One region of the Solidesulfovibrio fructosivorans JJ] genome, then DNA from elsewhere that is predicted to be linked to it. Evidence: predicted binding sites of a transcription regulator. Region 1 holds the regulator's gene; each other region holds the start of a gene.
The links. Region 1 encodes sigma-54, which starts transcription at its own class of promoters, with help from an activator protein. Its sites were predicted from a motif close to CTGGCACGGNNNNTGCTT; they were not measured.
Positions count from the first base shown of each region.

Region 2: gabT (4-aminobutyrate--2-oxoglutarate transaminase) is a predicted target of sigma-54. The motif match lies at 5,879-5,896, and genes of this name have one in related genera.
Region 3: DESFRDRAFT_RS10125 (Flp family type IVb pilin) is a predicted target of sigma-54. The motif match lies at 2,966-2,983, and genes of this name have one in related genera.

Region 1 covers NZ_AECZ01000001.1:23,263-30,510, forward strand. Annotated here, with positions in the region: gene DESFRDRAFT_RS00100 (phosphoribosylformylglycinamidine synthase subunit PurQ) at 1-382, opposite strand, end outside; gene DESFRDRAFT_RS00105 (CTP synthase) at 568-2,202, shown strand; gene DESFRDRAFT_RS00110 (KdsC family phosphatase) at 2,445-2,987, shown strand; gene rpoN (RNA polymerase factor sigma-54) at 3,103-4,539, shown strand; gene hpf (ribosome hibernation-promoting factor, HPF/YfiA family) at 4,589-5,137, shown strand; gene DESFRDRAFT_RS00125 (PTS sugar transporter subunit IIA) at 5,138-5,590, shown strand; gene rapZ (RNase adapter RapZ) at 5,679-6,566, shown strand; gene DESFRDRAFT_RS00135 (PTS sugar transporter subunit IIA) at 6,786-7,223, shown strand; gene DESFRDRAFT_RS00140 (PTS sugar transporter subunit IIB) at 7,229-7,248, shown strand, end outside.
Region 2 covers NZ_AECZ01000016.1:30,305-37,552, forward strand. Annotated here, with positions in the region: gene DESFRDRAFT_RS12220 (ABC transporter ATP-binding protein) at 1-491, opposite strand, end outside; gene DESFRDRAFT_RS12225 (ABC transporter ATP-binding protein) at 478-1,206, opposite strand; gene DESFRDRAFT_RS12230 (branched-chain amino acid ABC transporter permease) at 1,203-2,219, opposite strand; gene DESFRDRAFT_RS12235 (branched-chain amino acid ABC transporter permease) at 2,231-3,115, opposite strand; gene DESFRDRAFT_RS12240 (ABC transporter substrate-binding protein) at 3,188-4,435, opposite strand; gene gabT (4-aminobutyrate--2-oxoglutarate transaminase) at 4,478-5,803, opposite strand; gene DESFRDRAFT_RS12250 (sigma 54-interacting transcriptional regulator) at 6,229-7,248, opposite strand, start outside.
Region 3 covers NZ_AECZ01000012.1:13,362-20,609, reverse strand. Annotated here, with positions in the region: gene DESFRDRAFT_RS10135 (ArsB/NhaD family transporter) at 1-601, shown strand, start outside; gene DESFRDRAFT_RS10130 (hypothetical protein) at 624-2,834, shown strand; gene DESFRDRAFT_RS10125 (Flp family type IVb pilin) at 3,051-3,221, shown strand; gene DESFRDRAFT_RS10120 (Flp family type IVb pilin) at 3,537-3,707, shown strand; gene DESFRDRAFT_RS10115 (PaaI family thioesterase) at 3,842-4,228, shown strand; gene DESFRDRAFT_RS10110 (hypothetical protein) at 4,273-4,482, shown strand; gene DESFRDRAFT_RS10105 (sigma-54-dependent transcriptional regulator) at 4,526-6,961, opposite strand; gene DESFRDRAFT_RS10100 (hypothetical protein) at 7,133-7,248, opposite strand, start outside.

The DNA of each region.
Region 1 (7,248 bases):
CCTGCCGGGCGAAATAGTCGCCGCCGAGCGCCGGCAGCAGGCCGAGCTTGACCAGCAGCTGGAAGCCGTTGCAGATGCCGAGGATGAGTCCGCCGGCTTCAAAAAAAGTTTTGAGCTGGGTGAGCAGGGTTTCGCCGTCCGTGGTTTGCGCGTGTTTCCAGCGCACTGCGGCGGCTTGCGCCGCGCCCAGGTCGTCGCCGTCGAGAAATCCGCCTGGGAAAATCAGGAAATTATACGCGTCGATCCGCGTCCGGCCGGCGATGATGTCGGAGAAAAAAACGATGTCCGTGACGTCGGAACCGGCCATGCTCGCGGCATGAGCCGATTCCACTTCACAGTTGGTGCCGTAACCGGTGATCACGAGGGTGCGCACCTGCGCCATAAGGGAATCCTCCCGGAGGTTCCTTGAAAAATTGCGCCCGAAGGCTTACTTTGCGCGGCTGAACATAAGGGGCCGCCCCGACCGCGTCAACCGGGCCCGTTACGTGGGGCCGGATCGTTTCGGCGCGGGCCGCCGGGTACGCCGGCGCGCCCCGAACAGCACACACATCAAGGACGGCATCAGCAATGAAGACCAAATTTATTTTCGTTACGGGGGGGGTGCTGTCCTCCCTGGGCAAGGGGCTGGCCGCCGCCTCCATCGGCGCGCTGCTCCAGGCCCGGGGGCTTAAGGTCACCATCCAAAAGCTCGATCCCTACATCAACGTCGATCCCGGCACCATGAACCCCTTTCAGCACGGCGAGGTGTACGTCACCGACGACGGGGCCGAAACCGACCTCGACCTCGGGCATTATGAGCGTTTTCTCGGCGTGCCCATGAGCCAGGGCAACAACTACACCTCCGGCCGGGTCTATTTCAGCGTCATCCAGAAGGAGCGCCGGGGCGACTACCTGGGCGGCACGGTGCAGGTGATCCCGCACGTGACCGACGAGATCAAGCGGGCCATCCTCGGCGTCGCCGGTGATGAGGACGTGGCCATCATCGAGATCGGCGGCACGGTTGGCGACATCGAGGGCCAGCCGTTTCTGGAGGCCATCCGCCAGTTGCGCATGGACCTCGGCCGGGAAAACGTCCTCTACATCCACCTGACCCTGGTGCCGTATCTGCGCGTGGCCGGCGAGGTGAAGACCAAGCCCACCCAGCACAGCGTCAAGGAGCTGCGCTCCATCGGCATCCAGCCCGACATCATCATCTGCCGCAGCGAGGTGGACCTGACGCGGGACCTCAAGGAAAAGATCGCGCTTTTTTGCGACGTGGACGCCGACGCGGTGTTCACGGCCGTGGACGTCAAGGACATCTACGAGGTGCCGCTCAAGCTCTATGCCGAGGGCGTGGACCAGAAAATCGCCATTTTGTTGCGCCTGCCGGCGAAAAATGCCGATCTGACCGCCTGGCGGGCCATGGTCGACCGGCTGGACAACCCCTCCGGCTCGGTCTCCATCGCCATCGTCGGCAAGTATGTGGACCTCAAGGAGGCCTACAAGAGCCTGCACGAGGCGCTGGTGCACGCGGGCGGCATCGCCGGCGTGTCGATCCGTTTCGTGTACGTCAATTCCGAGGAAGTCACCCGCGAGAACGCGGCCGGGCACTTCGCCGGCATCGACGGCATCCTGGTCCCGGGCGGGTTTGGTTCGCGCGGGGTCGAGGGCAAGATCGCGGCCATCGAATACGCCCGCACCCAGGGCATCCCCTTTTTCGGCATCTGCCTCGGCATGCAGTGCGCGGTCATCGAATACGCCCGCCACGTGCTTGGGCTTTCCGGGGCCAATTCCGAGGAATTCGACCTGACCACCAGCGATCCGGTCATCTACCTCATGCGGGAATGGTTTGATTTCCGCACGAAGAAGATCGAGCGCCGCGACCCTTCCTGCAACAAGGGCGGCACCATGCGCCTGGGCGCTTATCCCTGCGTGGTCAAGCCCGACACCAAGGCCGCCGCGGCCTACGGCGCCGGGGAGATTTCCGAGCGTCACCGCCATCGCTACGAGTTCAACAAGGCCTACGCCGCCGCCTTCGAAGAGGGCGAAATGGTGTTAAGCGGCCTGTCCCCGGACGGGGAACTCGTGGAGATGGTGGAATTGCCCGAGCATCCCTGGTTTCTCGGCTGCCAGTTCCATCCGGAATTTAAAAGCAGCCCCATGAAACCCCATCCGCTCTTCCGGGAGTTCGTCCTGGCGGCCAAGCGCCAACAAGGGGCGTAGGAAGCCGCGCCTCGGCGGCCAGGGGGGCAACTTTTTTCAAAAAGTTGCCCCCCTGGCCGCCTCATCAAAAACTTTCAAAAGGGAATGCGGGGCCAGCGCCGTATCCCGGGTGAAGACGATCGGAAGGGTCGCCTTGTTGTTCTTGCGCGTGGAAGCCTTACCTCTTTGGTGAGGGCGCGCAGCCGGGGCGAGAGCACTTTCGGGCGCGCGGTTGCGCCGGGAAAAAGCAAAGGAGGCGCGCCGTGACGCATGACGCCACGCTTGCCGCGGCCAGGGCCAAGGATATCGCCTTGCTCGTGCTGGATGTGGACGGGGTTTTGACCGACGGCGGCCTGTACGTCGACGGCCGGGGGGAGATCGCCAAGCGGTTTCATGCCCAGGACGGGCTCGGCGTCAAGGCGGCCCAGATCGCCGGCGTCGCCGTGGCGGTCATAAGCGGCCTGGACAGCCCGGCCGTGGCCGCCCGCATCAAGGAACTCGGCATCGCCGAATACCATCCCGGCCATTACCGCAAGGTGCCGATCCTGCGCGCCATCTGGGAACGCACCGGCATAACCCCGCAGCGGACGGCCTATCTCGGCGACGACTGGGTGGACGCCGGCCCCATGGGGATTGTCGGTCTGCCCATGGCCGTGGCCGACGCCCAGCCGGAAATTTTGGACCTGGCCCTTTGGGTGACGAGCCGGGGCGGCGGGCAGGGCGCCGTGCGCGAGGCCATCCGTTTTATCCTGAATGCTTCCGGACACCTCGCGGCCGCGTACGACTGGTTCCTGCGGGAACGGTAAGACGGGCGGATTGCCACGACCCTTCGATTGTGGCATGCTTTTTGTTGGGCGGGGGCCGAACACGCGGCGGCCCCGTCCGACACGAAAACCTTAAAAAGCGCGTACGGCGGTAGACATGGCCCTGGAACTGCGACAGCAGCTCAAATTGTCCCAGCAGCTGGTGATGACCCCCCAACTGCAACAAGCCATCAAGCTCCTGCAGCTGTCCCGGTTGGAGCTCCTGGAGAGCGTGCAGCAGGAACTTCTGGAAAACCCCCTTCTCGAGGAATCCATAGAGGAAGATCGGCAGCCCGAATCCACAATGGCCGAGGACAACCTCGGCCCGAGCGGCGACACCAGCGACGCGGCCATGGAAAAGGAGCTGCTCAAAAACGCCGAGTGGGACGACTACCTCGGTGATTTCGCCAGCACCGGCCGACAGGCCCAGGCGCACGAGTCGGAGATCCCGGAAGAGGGCATGGCCTTCGACGCGAGGCTTGCCTCCAAGCCCTCTCTTGAAGGGCACCTCGGCTGGCAGATGCGTCTGTCCAATTTCACGCCCAAGCAGCTCGAGATCGGCGAGGCCATCGTCGGCAGCCTCAACTCCTCGGGCTATCTGCGCGCTTCCCTCGACGAGCTGGCCCAGATGACGTCCACCAGCGTCGAGGCGGTGGAGGAAGTGCTGCACCGCCTCCAGCGTTTCGACCCTGTGGGCGTGGCCGCCCGCACCCCCAGCGAGTGCCTGCTGACCCAGATCGAGGTCTACGGCTACGACGATCCCATTTTGATCGAGCTTGTGCGCGACCACCTCGAGGACCTGGAGAAAAAGCGCTACAAGCCGCTGGCCAAGAAATTTCGTATCGCCATGGAAAAGCTCAAGGAATACCTGGAGCTGATCCAGACGCTCAATCCCATGCCCGGGGCCAGCTACGGCTCGGGCGATCCCATCTATGTGAGCCCCGACGCCTTCGTCTACAAGTACGGCGACGACTTCGTCATCCTGCTCAACGAAGAGGGCATGCCCCGGCTTAACGTCAATATGACCTACATGGACGGGCTTAACCCGAAGGCGGACAAGGACAAGGATTACCTGCAAGACAAGATGCGCTCGGCCATGTGGCTCATGAAAAGCCTCTACCAGCGCCAGCGCACGCTCTACAAGGTCCTGGAGAGCATCCTCAAGTTCCAGCGGGAGTTTTTTGAGCACGGCGTGACGCGACTGCGGCCGCTGATTTTAAAGGACGTGGCTGACGACATCAGCATGCACGAATCCACGGTCAGCCGCATCACGTCCAACAAATACGTGGCCACGCCCCACGGCATCTTCGAGCTGAAGTTCTTTTTCAACAGTTCCCTGGAACTCGACGACGGCAGCACGGTGGGTTCGGAGTCGGTCAAGGCCATGATCAAGCGGATCATCGCCGGCGAGAACGCCAAGAAACCCATCAGCGACGAGGCCATCGCCGATATGCTCAAGGAAGAGCTGCAAATCAACATCGCCCGCCGTACCGTGGCCAAATACCGCACGGCCATGGGCATCGAATCTTCGTCCAAACGCAAGGAAGTTTTCTGATGCTTCGGGCCGCACATGCGGCCCAACACCATGCCACCCGGAGGGATATATGAACATTACTTTTAATTTCAAGAATTTCGAGCCTTCGGATCATTTGCGCGACTACGCCCGCAAACGTTTCGAGAAGCTCGCCAAGTATACCGTCGCCACCGACGCCTCGGAGTTGCAGGTCAACCTTGCCGTGGAAAAGACCCGCCAGCTGGCCGACGTCATCTTCCTGGCCGACAATATGCACATCTCGGCCCACGAGGCTTCCGAGGACATGTACTCCACCATCGACATGATCCTTGACAAAGTCGAGGCGCAGGCCAAGAAGTTCCGCGAGAAGCAAAAGGACCGCCGCCGCCAGAAAGCCGAGGTCGTCCACACCCAGGTCATCAGCATAAGCGAGGATGCCGACGGCGCGCGTACGCCCACCATCGTCCAGACCGACGATTACGAGCCCAAGCCCATGGCCGTGGAAGAGGCGGCCATGCAGCTCGAAAGCCTCAAGTACGAGTTCATGGTGTTCATCAACTCCGAAACCGACCGGCCCAATGTCATCTACCGTTTGCGCAACGGCGACTTCGGCCTCATTGATCCTGGAACGGGAGCGTAAATGCGTCTTGAGGATTATCTCCAGCCCGATTTCGTGATCGGGGAGCTTGTGTCCGAGTCCAAACCCGACGTGCTGGCCGAACTGATCGCCCCGATGAAGGCCAGATGGCCCGATTTCGACGATGTCCGGGCGCGCCAGGTGCTGCTTGACCGGGAAAACCTCGGCACCACGGGGATCGGCGACGGCGTCGCCATTCCCCACGGCAAGATGGAGAACCTCGAGCAGATCGTCATCGTCGTCGGCCGCAGCTTAAAGGGCGTCAACTTCGATGCGCTGGATTTCAAGCCCTGCCGCATCTTCTTTCTCGTCCTCGCCCCGGAGCACGTGGCGGGCCTGCACCTGCGCATCCTGGCCCACATCTCCCGGCTGCTGTCCGACGAATCCTTCCGGCACGCCTTCATGAGCGCCGAAAACGACGCCGCCTTGTGGCAGGTGCTCACGGCCGCGGCCTGATACAACACGAAACGTCACCTCTCCGTGCGCCGACCGACACGCCGGCGCACGGGGAGTCTGTCATGTCGGGCCCGGGAGGGCGCGCGCCATGGAAGACTCGCCTGCGGCACTGACCATCGTCATTTTGACCGGACTTTCGGGTTCCGGGAAATCCACCGCGCTACGGGTCTTCGAGGACCTGGGCTTTTTTTGCGTGGACGGACTGCCCGTCAGCCTCGTGCCCAAGCTCATCGGCCTGTTCGAGGAGAAGGGCGGCCAGCGCTACAAGGGGCTCGCCCTCGGCATGGACGTGCGCCAGGCCGACATGGACACCGACTGGGGGGCGACGCTGGCCCAGGTCAAGGGCGCTTCGTCATCCCTGCAAATCATCTTCCTCGAAGCCGACACCCAGGAAATCATCCGCCGCTACGCCACCACGCGCCGGCCCCATCCCCTGGAAAGCGAATCGCGGGGCCTGGAGCAGGCCGTGGTCGAGGAGCGCACGCGCATGACGCCGCTTCGGGACGCGGCCGACATGGTGATCGACACCACCGATTTCTCCATCCACGACCTGCGCCGCAAGCTCCAGGAGAAATGGGCCTCCATCCGGGTGTCCACCGGCACCCTCAAGGTCCACGTCATGAGCTTCGGCTTCAAGTACGGACCGCCGTCCGAGGCGGACATGATCTTCGACCTGCGCTTTCTGCCCAACCCTTATTTCGAGAAGGCGTTGCGGGAAAAGACCGGCAAGGACGCGCCCGTGCGCGATTACGTCCTGGCCGCCGACCCGGGCCGGGAGTTTCTGACCAGGCTGACCGATTTCCTGCTCTATCTCCTGCCGCTTTACGCCAGGGAGGGGCGCTACCGCCTGACCATCGCCTTCGGCTGCACCGGGGGGCGGCACCGATCCGTCGCCGTGGCCGAGGCCGTCTTTGACACCTTGTCCAAGGCTGGTTACAATCTTTCCCTTGAGCATCGGCATATCGAACGCGGTTGATCCGGCGCGCGGCGGCATGGCCGCCCGCATTGCCGGCGAATCGTGAGGGTCGATGCGGCAGGCCGCGTTTGCGGCTTTCGTGGCGGCCGGACGGGGGAATGCTCCCGGTTTTGTTGGTGGGGCACTGCGGCAGCAGGACGCGTCGCGGCACAGGGCGGGAATTCCCGGCCAGCCGGCAGGCGCCAGGTTAGGGCCGATAACGGCCCCGGATGCGCGGACATGAATGGGGAAACCCGCTCGGAAACGCCGGTCGGCGTGGTGATCGTCACCCACACCGATTACGGCACATGGCTTTTGAAGGCGGCGGAATGCATCCTGGGCGCCCAGGATCACTGCCGTTGCGTGAGCGTGGACATGGCCACCGAAGTGGACCATATCCTGACGTCGCTCAAGGCCGCCATCAAGGAAACCGATCAGGGCGGCGGCGTGCTTATCCTGACGGACATGTTCGGCGGCACGCCGACCAACCTCAGCCTGTCGCTTTTGGGGTCGGGCCGGCTGGAGGTGCTTACGGGCGTCAATTTGCCCATGCTGATAAAAATTCTCGGCGCGCGGACCAAGCCCCTCGAGGCGCTTGCCGCCGAAGCCAAGCAGGCCGGCTGCCAGGGCATCGTCGTGGCGGGCGAGGTCTTGCGCAAGCGGGTGGCCGAGGGTTAGAAAACATGTCGTTCGTACGGGTTGA
Region 2 (7,248 bases), on a different contig from region 1:
GACGGCTCGTCGAGCATGAGCAGCCCCGGCAGGGCCATAAGCCCCCGGCCGATGGCCACCATCTGCTGCTCGCCGCCGGAAAGCGTCATGGCCATCTGCTCCTGGCGTTCGAGCAGGCGCGGCAACAGCGCATGCACCTGGCGCAACGTCTTTTCCCGCTCCTTGTAGGCCCGTGGCGTGTAGGCGCCGATGGCCAGGTTCTCGGCCACGGTCATGAGCGAAAAAAGCCGCCGGCCTTCGGGCACCTGGACGATGCCGCGTTCTACGATGCGCTCGGGCGGCAGGCTCTGGATGGGCTCGCCCCGAAAGCGGATGATGCCCGAACTTGGGGAGAGCAGGCCGGAGATGGTCTTGAGCAGCGTGGACTTGCCCGCGCCGTTGCCGCCGATGATGCTGACGACCTCCCCCTCCTCCACGGTCAGGGACAGGTCGTTTATGACCTGGACGTCGCCGTAGGCCACGTCGATATGTTCCACGCTAAGCAGCGTCATAGTCGCCTCCCAGGTAGGCCTTGATGACGTTCTCGTCCCTGGTCACCTCTTCGGGCGTGCCCTCGGCGATCTTCTGGCCGAACTGGAGCACGGCCACCCGGTCGGAGAGGGCCATGACGGCGCGCATGATGTGCTCGATGACGAAGACCGTCACGCCCCGGTCGCGAAGGCCCTTGATGATGGCGATCATGTCGTCGACCTCGGTCGGGCGCAGACCGGCCATGACCTCGTCGAGCAGCAGCAACTCGGGGCCCGTGGCCAGGGCCTTGCCGATCTCCAGGCGCTTGCGGTCGGCGATGGTGAGGCTTCCGGCCAGACGGTCGCGCAAATCCCCGAGGCCCAAGGTGGCGATGACCTCCTCGGCCTTCTCCCGGGCCTTGTGGGTGGTGCCGCTGTGGAGGAAAGCCCCGACCATGACATTATAGAGGACGGTTTTGGTGGCGAAGGGTTTGACGATCTGGAAGGTGCGGGCCAGCCCCATCTTGCACAGGTCCCAGGGCTTGCGGCCGCTTATGGCCTCCCCTTTGAAGCGGATGGTTCCCTCGGTCGGCGCGTAGACGCCGGCCACGAGGTTGAAGACCGTGGATTTGCCCGCTCCGTTCGGGCCTATAAGGGCCATGATCTCGCCTTCGGCGATATGCAGGTCCAGGGAACTGACCGCCGTCAGTCCGCCGAAGTTCTTGGTCAGGGCCGTTATTTCAAGGATGTTGCTCATGCGGCTTCTCCCTTGGGGACGTCGTCGCGGGTGATCTTGCGGGCGAGTTTGTCGTAGGCGGCGGCCAGCGGCGCGGTCAGGCCCTGCGGCTTGTAGAGCATGACCAGGATGAGGATGAGGCCGAAGATGACCAGGTGCAGGCCCGGCAGCATGTCGCTTAAATAGATGCGGGTGAACTCGTTTAAGGGCCGAAGCACCAGCGCGCCGATGACCGGGCCGGCAATGGTGCCCCGGCCGCCGATGAGCGCGATAAAGGCGATCTCGAAGGAGAGGTCGAGCCCCATGAGCCCCTTGGGATAGAAGTAGAGCATGAGCTGGGCGTAGAAGGTGCCGGCCAGGGCCGTGAAGAAACACGACAAGGCCATGGCCAGAAGCTTGTAGTTGGCCACGTTGATGCCAAGGGCCCCGGCCGCTTCCGGCTCCTCGCCCCCGGCGGCCAGGTAATAGCCGATCTTGGACCGGGAGATGCCCCAGGTCAGGAACAGCACGAGGACCAGCATGACGAGAATGATGTAATAATATGGCAGCTTGGACATGAACTGGTAATTCCAAAACGAGCCCTGCGTAAGCGGTATGAGAAGTCCCCGGGGACCGTTTATGTGCAGCGGCCCGAGGTAGTTGATGTTTTCGACGATGACCCGGATGCCCTCGGCAAAAGCGATGGTGCACAGGCAGAAATAGGCCCCGCGCAACCGGAAGGTGGGGAGTCCCATGATGATGCCGACGATGGCGGCCAGCACCCCGCCGACCAACATGCCGAGCCAGGGCGAAACGCCGTATTGCAGGGTCAGGATGGTCGAGGTGTAGGCCCCGATGCCGACGAAGACGGAATGCCCGAGGGGCAGCACGCCGGCAAAGCCGCCGACCAGGTTCCACGACGTGGTCAGGTAGGCGTAGAAAAAGAGCAAAATGAGAATTTGCAGGTAGGTTGGCGAGGTGACCACCAGAGGCAGCCCGAAGGCGACCAGGGCGGCCAAGCCCAGAAGCGACGTGTCGAGTTGTTTTCGGCTCACGATGTCCCCTCCTACCAGTCCTGTTTGTTGCCGAAAAAACCCGAGGGTTTTACGAACAAAATAATAAGGAAAATTGCGTAGATGATCGCTTCGGTCCAGGTCGAGGCCATAAACTGGGAAAAGACCGATTCGACAAGGCCGATCACCAGGCCGCCGAGCAGCGCCCCGGGAATGCTGCCGAGCCCGCCGAGCACCACGATGATAAAGGCCCGGATGTCGAAGACCACGCCCACCGAGGGGTAGACGTAGTAAAACGGGATGAGCACACAGCCGGCGATGCCGGCGATGGCCGTGCCGAGGCCAAAGGCGATGTTGTAGACCTTGTACTGGTCGATGCCCATGAGGTTGGCCGCCTCGCGGTCAAGGGCGGTGGCCCGAAGCGCCATGCCGATCTTGGTCTTGCGCATGAAAAGGGCCAGCCCCACGGCGGTCAGGATCGCCACCACGAAGCCGGAAAATTTCGGGATCGAGACGATATACGGCCCCAGCGCCATGGACTTGTTGGAAATGGCCGTGCGCACGGTGCGGTATTCGGCGCCGAAGCACATGAGCGCCAGGTTGTCGAGGACGTACCAGACGCCGGTGGTGACGATGATGACCGTCGCCGGCTCGCGCACTTCCCGCTCGGACTTGAACACGGGCTTTATCACCACGTCCTGGAGATAGTAGCCGAAGAAATAGAGGATTGGTGGAACGATGATAAGGGCCAGGTACGGGTGGATGCCCGTGAGCTTGATCAGCCAGTAGGCGCTGAACATGCCGACCATCAGCAGGGAGCCGTGGGCGAAGTTGATCACCTTCATCACCCCGAAGATCAGGGTGAGTCCGAGGGCGGTCAGCCCGTACATGGCGCCCATCATGAGGCCGTTTATGATTGACTGTATCACCTCGGTCATGAGGCCTTCTCTCCGGACGTTTGCTCCGGACCGCCGGAAGGCGGCGATCCGGAGCGTTTGCGGCTTGCGGGGTTACTTGTTGGCCGGGAAGACCGGGGTGTAGCCGGCGCGACGGGCGGACTTCGGCCACACGGTCACGCGCTGGGGTTTGCCGTCGACCTTGGCCACCTGGACGATGACGATGCCGGCATTCTTGTTCTGGCCGTCCTTGTCGAACTCGACGCCGTCGTAGGAGACGATCATGGCCGGGCCGGTGGTGAGCTTGGTGGTGGCCAGGGCCTCGCGGAGCTTGGCCGGGTCGGTGGAGCCGGCGCGTTCCAGGGCGTCGGCGATGACGTACATGGAGACGTAGGCGTCCACGGATTCGCCGGTCATGTCGTAGCCGTACTTCTTCTTGAACTTGGCGTTGGTTTCCTTGGCCCCGGGCTTGTTGACGTCGGTGTTCCACTCGACCTCGTCGAAAAAGCCCAAGGCGTTGTCGCCGGTATTCTCCAGGAACTTGGGATCGGCATGGCCGCCGCCGCTGGTCAGCACGACCTTGGGCTTGAGCTGCATTTCGGCCATGGTGTTGGTCAAGAGGATGGCGTCGGCGGCGTTGGAGACGAGCATCACGATGTCGGGATTGGCGGCCTTCAGCTTGGTCACCACCGGGGTCAGGTCCGTGGCCGTGGACGGATAGGGCTCGTCGAGCACGACCTTGTAGCCGTCCTTTTCGGCCAGCTTGCGCCACTTCTCGGCAAAGCCGGTGCCCCAGTCGCCGTTCTCGAAGACAAAGGCGATGGTGTTGAGCTTGGTGCCGGTTTCCGCCTGCATGTCCTTGAGGAAGCGGAACTGGTCGCGCACCCACCAGGAGTCCTTGGCGGCCACGCGGAAGATGTTCTTGAAGCCGCGCTCGGTGATGGTGTCGCGCACGGCCACGGGCACGACAAAGGGGATGCCGTAGCGTTCGGCGACCTGGGTGGCCGGATAGGTGACGGCGGAGTTCCAGCAGCCGGTCAGGATGTTGACCTTCTCGGTGTTGATGAGCCGCTCGGTCTCGGTGACGCCAACCGTGGGGTCGGACTTGCTGTCGGCATAGACGAGGTCGAGCTTGGCCCCGCCCAGGGATTTGATGCCGCCGGCGGCGTTTATTTCCTCGACGGCCATTTCCCGGGCCTGCTTGCCCTGGACGCCGACCGAGGCCGACGGGCCGGACATGGGCTCGACGTTGCCGATCTTGACCACCTTGTCGGCGGCGGCGGCCGGCGATGCGGCCAGGAAAAGCCCCAGCGCCGCGGCCAGGCAGCAAGCTACCAGCGATCGTTTACCCTGCGATTTCATGCGTTACCCCTTGGTTGACGGTTGCTGTCGGTCGGGCCTCGTCTATTTGCCGAGGTTCTTGGAAACCTCGCGGATGCCGCGTTCCATGATGTCCAGGCCGCGCGCGAGCTGCTCGTCGCTGATGACCAGCGGCATGAGCGCGCGGATGCAGTTGCCGAAGTTGCCGCAGGAAAGCACGAGCAGGCCATTGTCCTGGCAGTACTTGACCACGCCCTTGGCCGCTTCGGGACAGGGCGTCTTGGTCGCCCGGTCGGAGACGAACTCCAGGGCGCGCATGGCCCCGAGGCCCCGGGCGTCGCCGATGAGGGGGAATTCGTCCTTCCAGGCCTCGAACCGGGCTTTCAGCGTGTCGCCCAGGCGCACGGCCGCGCCCAGGAGGTCGTCCTGCTCGAAGGCGTCCATGACGGCGAGGCCGGCCCGGCAGGCCAGCGGGTTGCCGCCGTAGGTGCCGCCGATGCCGCCGACATGGACGGAATCCATGATGTCCGCCTTGCCGATGACGCCGGCCAGAGGCAGACCGCCGCCCATGCTCTTGGCCACGCTCATGAGGTCGGGCTCCACGCCGAAATGCTCCATGGCAAAAAGCTTGGAGGTGCGGCCGAAGCCGGACTGGACCTCGTCGGCCACGAACACGATGCCGAACTCGTCGCAGATGGCCCGGAGCTTCACGAAGAATTCCGCCGGCGGCACGACGAAGCCGCCCTCGCCCTGGACCGGTTCGGCGATGATGCAGGCGATCTGCTCGGCGGCGGCGGTGCCGATGAAAAATTCGCGCATCTTGTCGGCGCAGGCCACGCCGCAGTCGGGATAGGAAAGTCCCAGCGGGCAGCGGTAGCAGTAGGCGTAGTACGGGTACTGGTAGACTTCCGAAGCCATGGGGCCGAAGGCGTACTTGTAGGGCTTGACCTTGCTGGTGAGGCTCATGGCCAGAAGCGTGCGGCCGTGGAAGGCGTTCTTCATGGACACAGCGCCAGGCCGGCCGGTGTGGCAGCGGGCGATTTTGACCGTGTTTTCCACGGCTTCCGAGCCGCTATTGACAAAAAGGGCTTTTTTCGGGCTCTCGCCGGCGGCGGCCTCGCACACGCGGCGGGCGAGCTCCACGTACGGCTCGTACATGGTGATCATGGAACAGGTGTGGAGGTACTTGTCGGCCTGGTCCTTGATGGCGGCCACGACGCGCGGGTGGCAGTGGCCGACATTGAGCACGCCGATGCCGCCGACGAAATCGATGAATTCGCGGCCGGCGACGTCCCGCAGCAAGGCGCCCTGGGCGGATTCGACGAAGAAGGGCGTGGCGTTGGGATGGCCCTTGGGGACGAAACGTTCACGCAACGTTTGCAGTTGGCTCGCCTTGTCAGTGGTGTTCACGGAGCATCCTCGAAGTTGACGGTTGTGGGCGAAATCGCCGCGAACAATAAGCACCTAAACGTCAACCCGACGTAGCAGCAAAAACCACGCCAGTCGCATATTACAAAAAAATATTTTAATATTAAATAGTTATAAAAACACCCCGCTTTTAACGATATGAGTTTGATTCATAAAAGAATCAACATATTTGTAAAAATTCAATTACAGCAAATCATTGCCGCCGATTCATTCCTGAATCGGCTTCAAACACCGGCCCCATGGGAACCTCGCGGGCCATCGCATAACACCCGGAAGGGGAGCAACGCACCGGTTTGAACAAAAACGGCAAATAGGGCGGGATGGCTATGGAAAAGCGCCTGCCGTGGGGTCGATGCGGACATCCCGCCGGAGGCGCAGCGGCGGGAAGAAGCTGATTCAGAAGTGAATCAATCCCGGGTCAAGGCGTACCGTTTGAGCTTGCGTACCACGGTCGCCTGGCTCACGCCAAGATAGGCGGCCATCTCCCGTGTCGTGCGACAGGCGGCCATGGCCTCGCGCAGCCGACGCAGGTTCGTCTGGTCCGTGGACTCGGCCAGGCTGCGCGGCGCGGCCTCCGCCCCGCCCTCCCCGGCCTCCAGGGCCAAGGCCTCCTCCAGGGCGTCGGTGAGGTCGTCGTCCTCGCTCATGACGAAGGCCTTCTGGATCAGGCTCACCAGCTCGCGCACGTTGCCCGGAAAATCGTGGGCCTCGAGCAGGCGCATGGCCTTGGCCGAAAGGCGCTTGGCCTTGCCGTGCCGGACGTTTTGCTGGGCCAGGTAGAATTCGGCCAGGCCGAAGATGTCCTCGCGGCGCTCGCGCAGGGGCAGGATGCGCACCACGAAGGTGTTGAGCCGGTAGTAGAGATCCTTGCGGAAAAGCCGCCGCTCCACCAGCCCCTCCATGTCGCAGTTGGTGGCGGCCACAACCCGGCACTCCACCACCCGGGACTCGGACCCGCCCAGGCGGCGCAGCTCATGGTCGTCGAGGTACTTGAGCAGCTTGGCCTGGACCGAGAGCGGAATGTCGCCCACCTCGTCGAGAAAAAGCGTGCCGCCCATGGCCAGCTCGATAAGCCCGGCCTTGCCGCCTTCCCGGGCTCCGGTGAAGGCCCCCTTCTCATAGCCGAAGATTTCCGCCTCGAAGAGGTTCTCCGGGACCGCCGGACAGTTGATCTGGATAAAGGGCTTCTTGGCCCGGGGGCTGACCTGGTGCAGGAATTTGGCGAGAAGCCCCTTGCCCGTGCCGGACTCGCCAAGCAGCAAAATGCGCGTCACGTCCATCTGGGCGAGCTTCAAAAGCGTGCGCAAGGTCCGCTGCATCTGCGGGCTTCGGGCCACGATGTCCTTCTGGGACAGCTCGTAGAGCGAAAGTTCGGCCAGCTCGCTGCGGTAGCGCTCCTCCACCTTGCGGGCGTGCTGCAAGCCCTG
Region 3 (7,248 bases), on a different contig from region 1:
CTACGAACCGGCGACCGTGGCCCTGCTCGGGGCCTCGACGCTGCTTTTGATCTCCCGCCAGAACCCGCAAAAGGTGCTGGAGGAAGTGGAATGGCCCACCATCTTTTTCTTCATGGGCCTTTTCATCATCATCGGCGGCACGGTCAAAGCCGGCCTCATCGAGCTTTTCTCCCAGAAGGTCATCGCGCTCACCCACCCGACCAAGGACTCCATGCTCACCTTGTCCATGGTCATGGTCTGGTTTTCCGGCATCGCCTCGGCCATCGTGGACAACATTCCCTTCGTGGCCACCATGAACCCGCTTCTGGCCGAGCTGGCGGACAAGGTCCTCGGCCCGACCACGGGCCTTTCCGGGCAGGCGCTCTACACCCATCCCACCATGCTGCCGGTCTGGTGGTCCCTGGCCCTTGGCGCGTGTCTGGGCGGCAACGGCACGGCCATCGGGGCCTCGGCCAACGTCATTGTGGTGGGGCTTTCGGAAAAGGCCGGGCACAAGATATCCTTCGCCCGGTTCCTCAAGTACGGCGCGCCCGTGACCGTGGCCACCATCTTCTTGTCCATGATCTACATCTACGTGCGCTACTACCTGCTCAAGGTCTGACCCGCGTCCGTCCCCCGCGCCCATGCTCAAGGACACGTCGCCCCCCGCCCGCACCCTGGTTCTGGCCTGTCTGGCGGCGGCGTTCGTGCTGGCCTTTGCCGGGCAGCTGCGCACCGGAGCCACCACCAGCGACGACCTTTTCTACGAGCAGCACGTCATAAGCGGCGATATCGGGGCGTTCGCGGCCGAGCTGGCCGCCGGGGCCGGCCGGTTCCACCACTACCTCCACGTGGGGCTCACCGCCCTGCCCTACCGGCTGGACAGCGAACCCGCGCGCAAGGCGATATCGCTCACCGTCTTCGCCGCGGCCATGGCCTCGTGCGCCTTTCTCGCGGCGACCGTGGCCGGGCTGCCGGCGCTCGGGCTTCTGGCCATGCTCTTGGCCGTCGCCTTCTACCAGGACAACTGGCACCACAACATCGTCTCGTCCTATCCGCTGGTCTTCGATTCGGGGCTTCTCTGCATCAGTTGGGCGGGCTACTGCCTGTGGCGGCACGGGCGCACGGGCCGGACGCGGCTCGTCGTCCTGGCCAATATCCTGGCCTTTGCCGCCTACTGCCATTTCGAGGCGTTTTTGTGCTACGCGCCGCTTCTGTGCGCCGTCGTCTGGCTGGCCGGGGAACGGTACGACCGGCCGAAACGGGAGCGGCTTCGGACCATGGCCCGGGCCAACATCGGGCTGGCGGTCTATCTCGTCACGTACGTCGCCTACCGCGCCCTGCATCCCTCCCAGTACGAGGGCAACGCCCTGGACCTCACCAGTCCGCTGCGCATCCTGGAAACGGTGCTGGCCTACAGCCAAAGCGCCCTGCCCCTTGGCGCGTTTCACCTCGACGTCGAGTACGTGAACCGCTTTCCGGTCATAACGAACGGGCTCGTCCTCGATTTCACCGGCTACCTGCGCCAGCTCACGGCCAACTGGCCGCGCCTGTCCCCGGCCTGGCTGGGCCTCTCGGTCGTTACCGGCGGGCTGGCCTACCATCTCCTCTCGCGCGGCCCGGACCGTGTGCGCGCGCGGCTCCTCCCGGCGTGCCTTGTGCTCTACGCCGCCTACTGCCCCAATTTCCTCATCGGCCTGTCGCCCAAGTACCAGGAGCCGACCAGCCACGGCATCACCTGGTACGTCACCTCGACCTTTTCCGCCTATGCCTGGTCCGTGGGGCTGGCGCTGGCCGCCTTGTGGCTGTGCGGCCGGGTTTCCGGCCGGTCCCGCAAGGGGCTCGCCGCCGGTCTGGCCGTGCTGGCCGCCGCCGTGGCGCTTGTGAACGCCTCGGTCAACGCCTCGGTGCTCGAAAGCAAGATCGCCGCCGCCTCGCGCTGGCGCATGGCCCGACTCGCCGTCAAAAGCCCGGATTTCGACGCCCTGCCGGACGGCGCGACCCTCGTCGCCCCGGACCTTTTTGCCCCGGTCAATGTGGAGATCACCCATCCGGGCTACTGGGACGCCTGGTTCGCCCACCGCACGGGCAAGCGCCTGCATGTCCTTGAGCGCATCGATCCGGTCGCGCCTCCGGGACTGCCCGTCTACGCCCTGCGCCGCCTGTCCGGGCCGACCGACGCCGCCACGTCCCTTCTCCTGGCCCGGGTGACGCGCCTCGGGCCGCCACGTCCCGACCCGTACGCGCCGCGCCCCGACCAGCCCGCGCTCCTCGCCGACGCCGCTTCCGTCATAAGCGACGCCACCAACCGCTACCCCGACATCCTTTACGAGGACGCCGGCGTCTGGCGGCTGATCTCGGCCATGGCCATGGGCCGCCGGAAACTTTCGGAAACGACGCTCACCGGCCGGGCCATTCCCGTGGATTCCCTGGCTATGGTGCCGTCCTGGCGGCTGGCCGTGGGCGCGCCCTCGGACCTCACCCTGCGCTTTGGCGAGGGCTGCTCGCCGCCGGAGCATTCGATCAGCGGCCCCATCGTCTGGATCGGCGACAGCGGCGTGTTGCGGCTGACCAACAGCGGCGGGCAACCGGTCGCGGCGCGCCTTGCGTGCAACCTCGTGGCCATGACGCCCGTGCGCGTACTGGTTACGGGACCGGGCTTCACGAAGGAAATCGACGCCAGGGCGCTCTCCACGCCGGTCACGCTTCCCCTGCGCCTGCCGCCGGGAAAATCCCGCCTCGAGATGCGGGTCCTGCCGCCGTCTCCGGGCGCGGCCAAGCGCCTGGGCCTCGTCGGCGCGGCCTTGCTCCCGGATATGGCCCCTCAGGCCATGCCCTCGTCCGGCCCGCGCTGATCGAAAAGACGACACTCCCCGGTTCCATGTTTTTTGGAACACAATCACGTCTTTCTATTTTTTCAAGACAGTTCATCCAGGCAAAAATTATTTTCCGCTGTTATTACAGCATACTCTTTATTTGAGTAAAACTGGCACGCCCCGTGCTTTATACCTGTCAAGATCGGCAACGGATACAACCGGCAAGACACAATATAAAGAAAGGGGAGAAAAACCATGCTGCGCGCCATCACCAAGTTCGTTCGTGACGAGGAAGGAGCAACCGCGGTGGAATACGGCCTCATGGCCGCCCTCATCGCCGCCGTCATCGTCGGGGTCGTCACCACCCTCGGGCAGAACCTGAGCACCACCTTCGACTCCATCGCCACCTCCATCAAGGGCAGCTAGACAAAGCCCGCATAACGGCACCATTTCCCGCTCGCAACTGGCCGCCCCCTTCCCGGAAGCGGCCAGTTGCCTTGGCCCGTTGCGTCGCTCATCCTGGCGGCGCGACCGTATTATCGCCGCATGGTTCCATAAATCCGCGAATACCTCCCTGCTGTTCCACGCATCCAGGAACAGTTTCGACCTGATGGCATTTTTCACCAGTGATTGCAGTTGGTTATCCATGCCAGACTATCTGGCACGCCCCGTGCTTTATACTTTGGCAAGATCGGCAACGGATATAACCGGCAAGACATATAAAGAAAGAGGAGAAAAACCATGCTGCGCGCCATCACCAATTTCGTTCGTAACGAGGAAGGAGCAACCGCGGTGGAATACGGCCTCATGGCCGCCCTCATCGCCGCCGTCATCGTCACCGTCGTCACCACCCTCGGACAGAACCTGAGCACCACCTTCGACTCCATCGCCACCTCCATCAAGGGCAGCTAAACAGAGCCCGCATAACGATACCATTTCCCGCTCGCAAAAAAGGCCGCCCCCTTCCCGGGGAGCGGCCTTTTTTTGCGACCTCGCGCCGTTGCTCTCGCCTGGCGCTTTTGGCATGTTCGGGTCAAGGAGCGCCCATGCGACAAAACACCCACCTTCGCATCGACACGGCCCTTTGCGGCACGCCCGTGGAACTGTCCACCGGCCGAGCCGTGGTCAAACTGACCACCTCCCCGGCCATGGCCGCCGACGACAGGGGGCTGGTGCACGGCGGTTTCGTTTTCGGCCTGGCCGACTATGCCGCCATGCTCGCGGTCAACGATCCGCTGGTGGTCCTCGGCGCGGCAACGGTCCGGTTCACGGCCCCGGTGGCTGTCGGCGAGGAACTTGTGGCCGAGGCGGGCCTTGTGGAGGAAGAAGGGAAAAAACGGCTGGCGGAGGTGACGGTGCGCCGCGAAGAGACGACGGTCCTTACCGGCACGTTCACCTGCTTCGTCCCGCCGCGCCACGTCCTGGACACCTAACGCGCAAAGAAACGGCAGGCGCGCCTGCCGACAGGAGACCGCCCATGAGCTTCACCCTGCGCCAGCCCGCGCCCGTGGATCAGGAACCCGAGTTCGACTGCATCTTCTGCAACAAGCCGGCGCTGCGCTCGTCCGAGGCGGCGAGCACCCCGACCACGCGCACGGTGGAAGTCTTCTGCCGGCACTGCGGGGCCAGAAAGACCGTCACGACCAAGGTTTCGGCCGACGGCAAATCCTGGGAAACGGCCGACTAGGCCGCCGCCATGCCGCGTCCCGAAGCGACGAGACGCGGCATCATCAAGTCTTCCCAACGGCGGAAATCCCGGCCTGCGTGGGTTCGTAGCGCGTGGCCGGGCCGCTGCCGCGCCGCGCGAGCAGCCCCTTGTCCACCATGTCCCGCAGGTCATGCACGGCCGTGCGCTGGGGAATGCCGCCGCAAAGCGCCTCGTAGCGCCCCCGCGTGACCGACCCCTCCCGCACGATGACGGGCAGCGCCGCCCGCTGGCGCGCGTTGAGCGCCACCGGTTCGACAGGCGCGACGGCGAGGGTCAAGGACTCGTCGGACGGGGCCGCGACCGCCTCGCCCGCCTGTTCCGTCCCGGCCGCGTCGAAGGTTCCGGCATCGGCCTCAAGCACGATGTCCGTATCCTGGATGACGCTGTGCTCGGACATGACCGCCGCTCGCAGGATGCAGTGCTTGAGTTCCCGGATGTTGCCCGGCCAGTCGTAGGCGGTCAGCTTGGCCAGCGCCCCCCGTGAGAGCCCAAGTCCCCGCCGGGCCGTGGTGTCGCCGGCCTGCTTGAGAAAATGGTGGGCCAGAACCGAGATGCTCATCTTGTGCTGCCGCAGCGGCGGCGTGGACACGGCAATGACCTTGAGCCGGAAATACAGGTCCTCCCGGAACATCCCCTGGGCAATGGCCTCGCGAAGGTCCACGTTGGAGGCGGCGATGATGCGCACGTCCACGGCCAGCTCCTTGTCGCTGCCGAGAGGGCGCACCCGGCGCATGGCGATGGCCCGCAACAACGCCTGCTGCACCTTGGGCGTGGCGCTTTGGATCTCGTCGAGAAACAGGATGCCGCCGTCGGCCTCGAGAAACGCGCCCTTGCGCTCGGTGCGGGCCTCGGTGAAGGCCCCCTTGACGTGGCCGAACAGCGTGTCGAGCAGGAGATTCTCGTCCAACGCGCCGCAGTTGATGGAAATGAACGGCTTGGCCGCGCGCCGGCTGTAGCGGTGGATGGCCTCGGCCACGAGCTGCTTGCCCGTACCCGTTTCGCCGGTCACCAGCACGTCGGCGTCCACCTGGGCCGCCTTGGCCACTTCCGCCCGCAGCCGTTCCAGCAGCGGTCCCGCCCCCTTGATCTCCGGGAAAAGCCCGGCCATGACGCCGAGCGCAACCGGGTCGGGGCTGGCCGCCTCGCGCATGCGCACCTGTTCGATCTTCTTGTCGCGGCTCTTGATCTCGCCCCACTGGCGGCGCATGGCCGCGATCATGGCGTTGATGGCGTTTTTTAGAAGCGTGGTCTCGTGGTCGTGATCCGGCAGCTCGATGGGCGAAAGCCCGCTTGTGGATTCGATGCTGGCGACGGAGCGCGACAGGTCGATGATGGGGCGGGTGATGGCCCGGGCCAGCAGGGTGATGAGCCCCGTGACCAGGATGATGGCCGAAAGCGTGATGATGAAGACCACGTCCACCTGCTTGTAGCCGGCGCGCAGCGTCATGCGCGTCTTGTCCATGTAAGCCACGCCGGCCACCACCTTGGGCGTGCCGTTTTCCGACGGGGCAAACCGTACCGGGGCATAGGGCATGTAGCTGGCGCGAAACCCGCCGACGTCGAGCTGACCGTCGTCGGCCTTGTCGATGATGCCGCTTTTGCCCTCGCGCACGTCGCCGATCATCCGCCAGAAATGCTTGTAGTGGGACTCGGGCCGGAAGGCCGATTCCATGCCGCGCCGCCCGAGCGTTCCGGAATAGCCGGCCCTGGCAAGGTACGTGGTGAGCTCCAGGCCGGGATCGCCGACCTCGGCCGACTGGAACAACACCCAGCCCTCGGTATCGAAGAGAAAGCTGTACCGGACCTCCAGGCTGCGCTCGAAACCGTGCAGCGGCGAGTGGATGGAGTTGTACAGCGACAGGATGTTGCGCAGATCCCGCGCCTCGATGCTCAGGATGTACACGCCCACGATCCGGCCGGCGGCGTCGGCGCGGGGCGTGACCAGGCGGTAGACCTCGTCGCCCATGGCCATATCCTCGCCCGTTCCGAGGGTCAGGTGGTAGTCGAGCTGGGCGAGCGGGCCGAGGACGACCTGGCCGGGGCCCAGGCCGCGCGCCTCCTCCACCAGGCGGAAGGGACTCGGCCGGATGTCCGGAATGGCGGCGTCCGGCACCCGAAGCGCCTTGCCGCGCAAGGTGACGTAATAGATGTGCTCGTGCCCTTCCAGGTCCAGGTAGCCGAATTCACAGTAAGGAAAGGGGCGCAGGGCGTTTATCCGCGTGAGATAGGCGGCCATGCCCTCGGCGGTCGGCTTTTCCCCGGCGAAAAAAAGCAGGTCGCGCCGCCCCCGGGCCAAGGCGTCCTCCAGGGCTTTGGACAAGGCCAGGGTTTGCACGATTCCGCTGCGTTCCAAAGCCTCTTGCAGGAATTGTTGCGAGAAAATGTAGGTGACGTAGCCGGTGACGAGCAGGATGGCCACCATGGAGGGAATGAGCACGGCCAAAAGCTTCGTGCGCACACGCAGCTTGTTTGGCGCATAACATGGGAGAAATCGGGCTTGTATCCGGCTGGGCAGGTCCATCCACGTCATCGCCGCCCTCCTTTGTGTGAAAAAAAGAGCGAAATCCGGCCGCAGCCTTGTCGTTCCCATCCGGCCGGTATCCGGCAACAACTTGCCGGATTTCTCTTTCTACCGGGATCTCAAGAACTTTTTCCAATGCAGTTCTTTTTTTTCCATCTTGCCAAATCCGGCAAAGGTGTCAATACCGGTTTTCAAAACTTCAGATAAGTACTTGAAATAAAAAA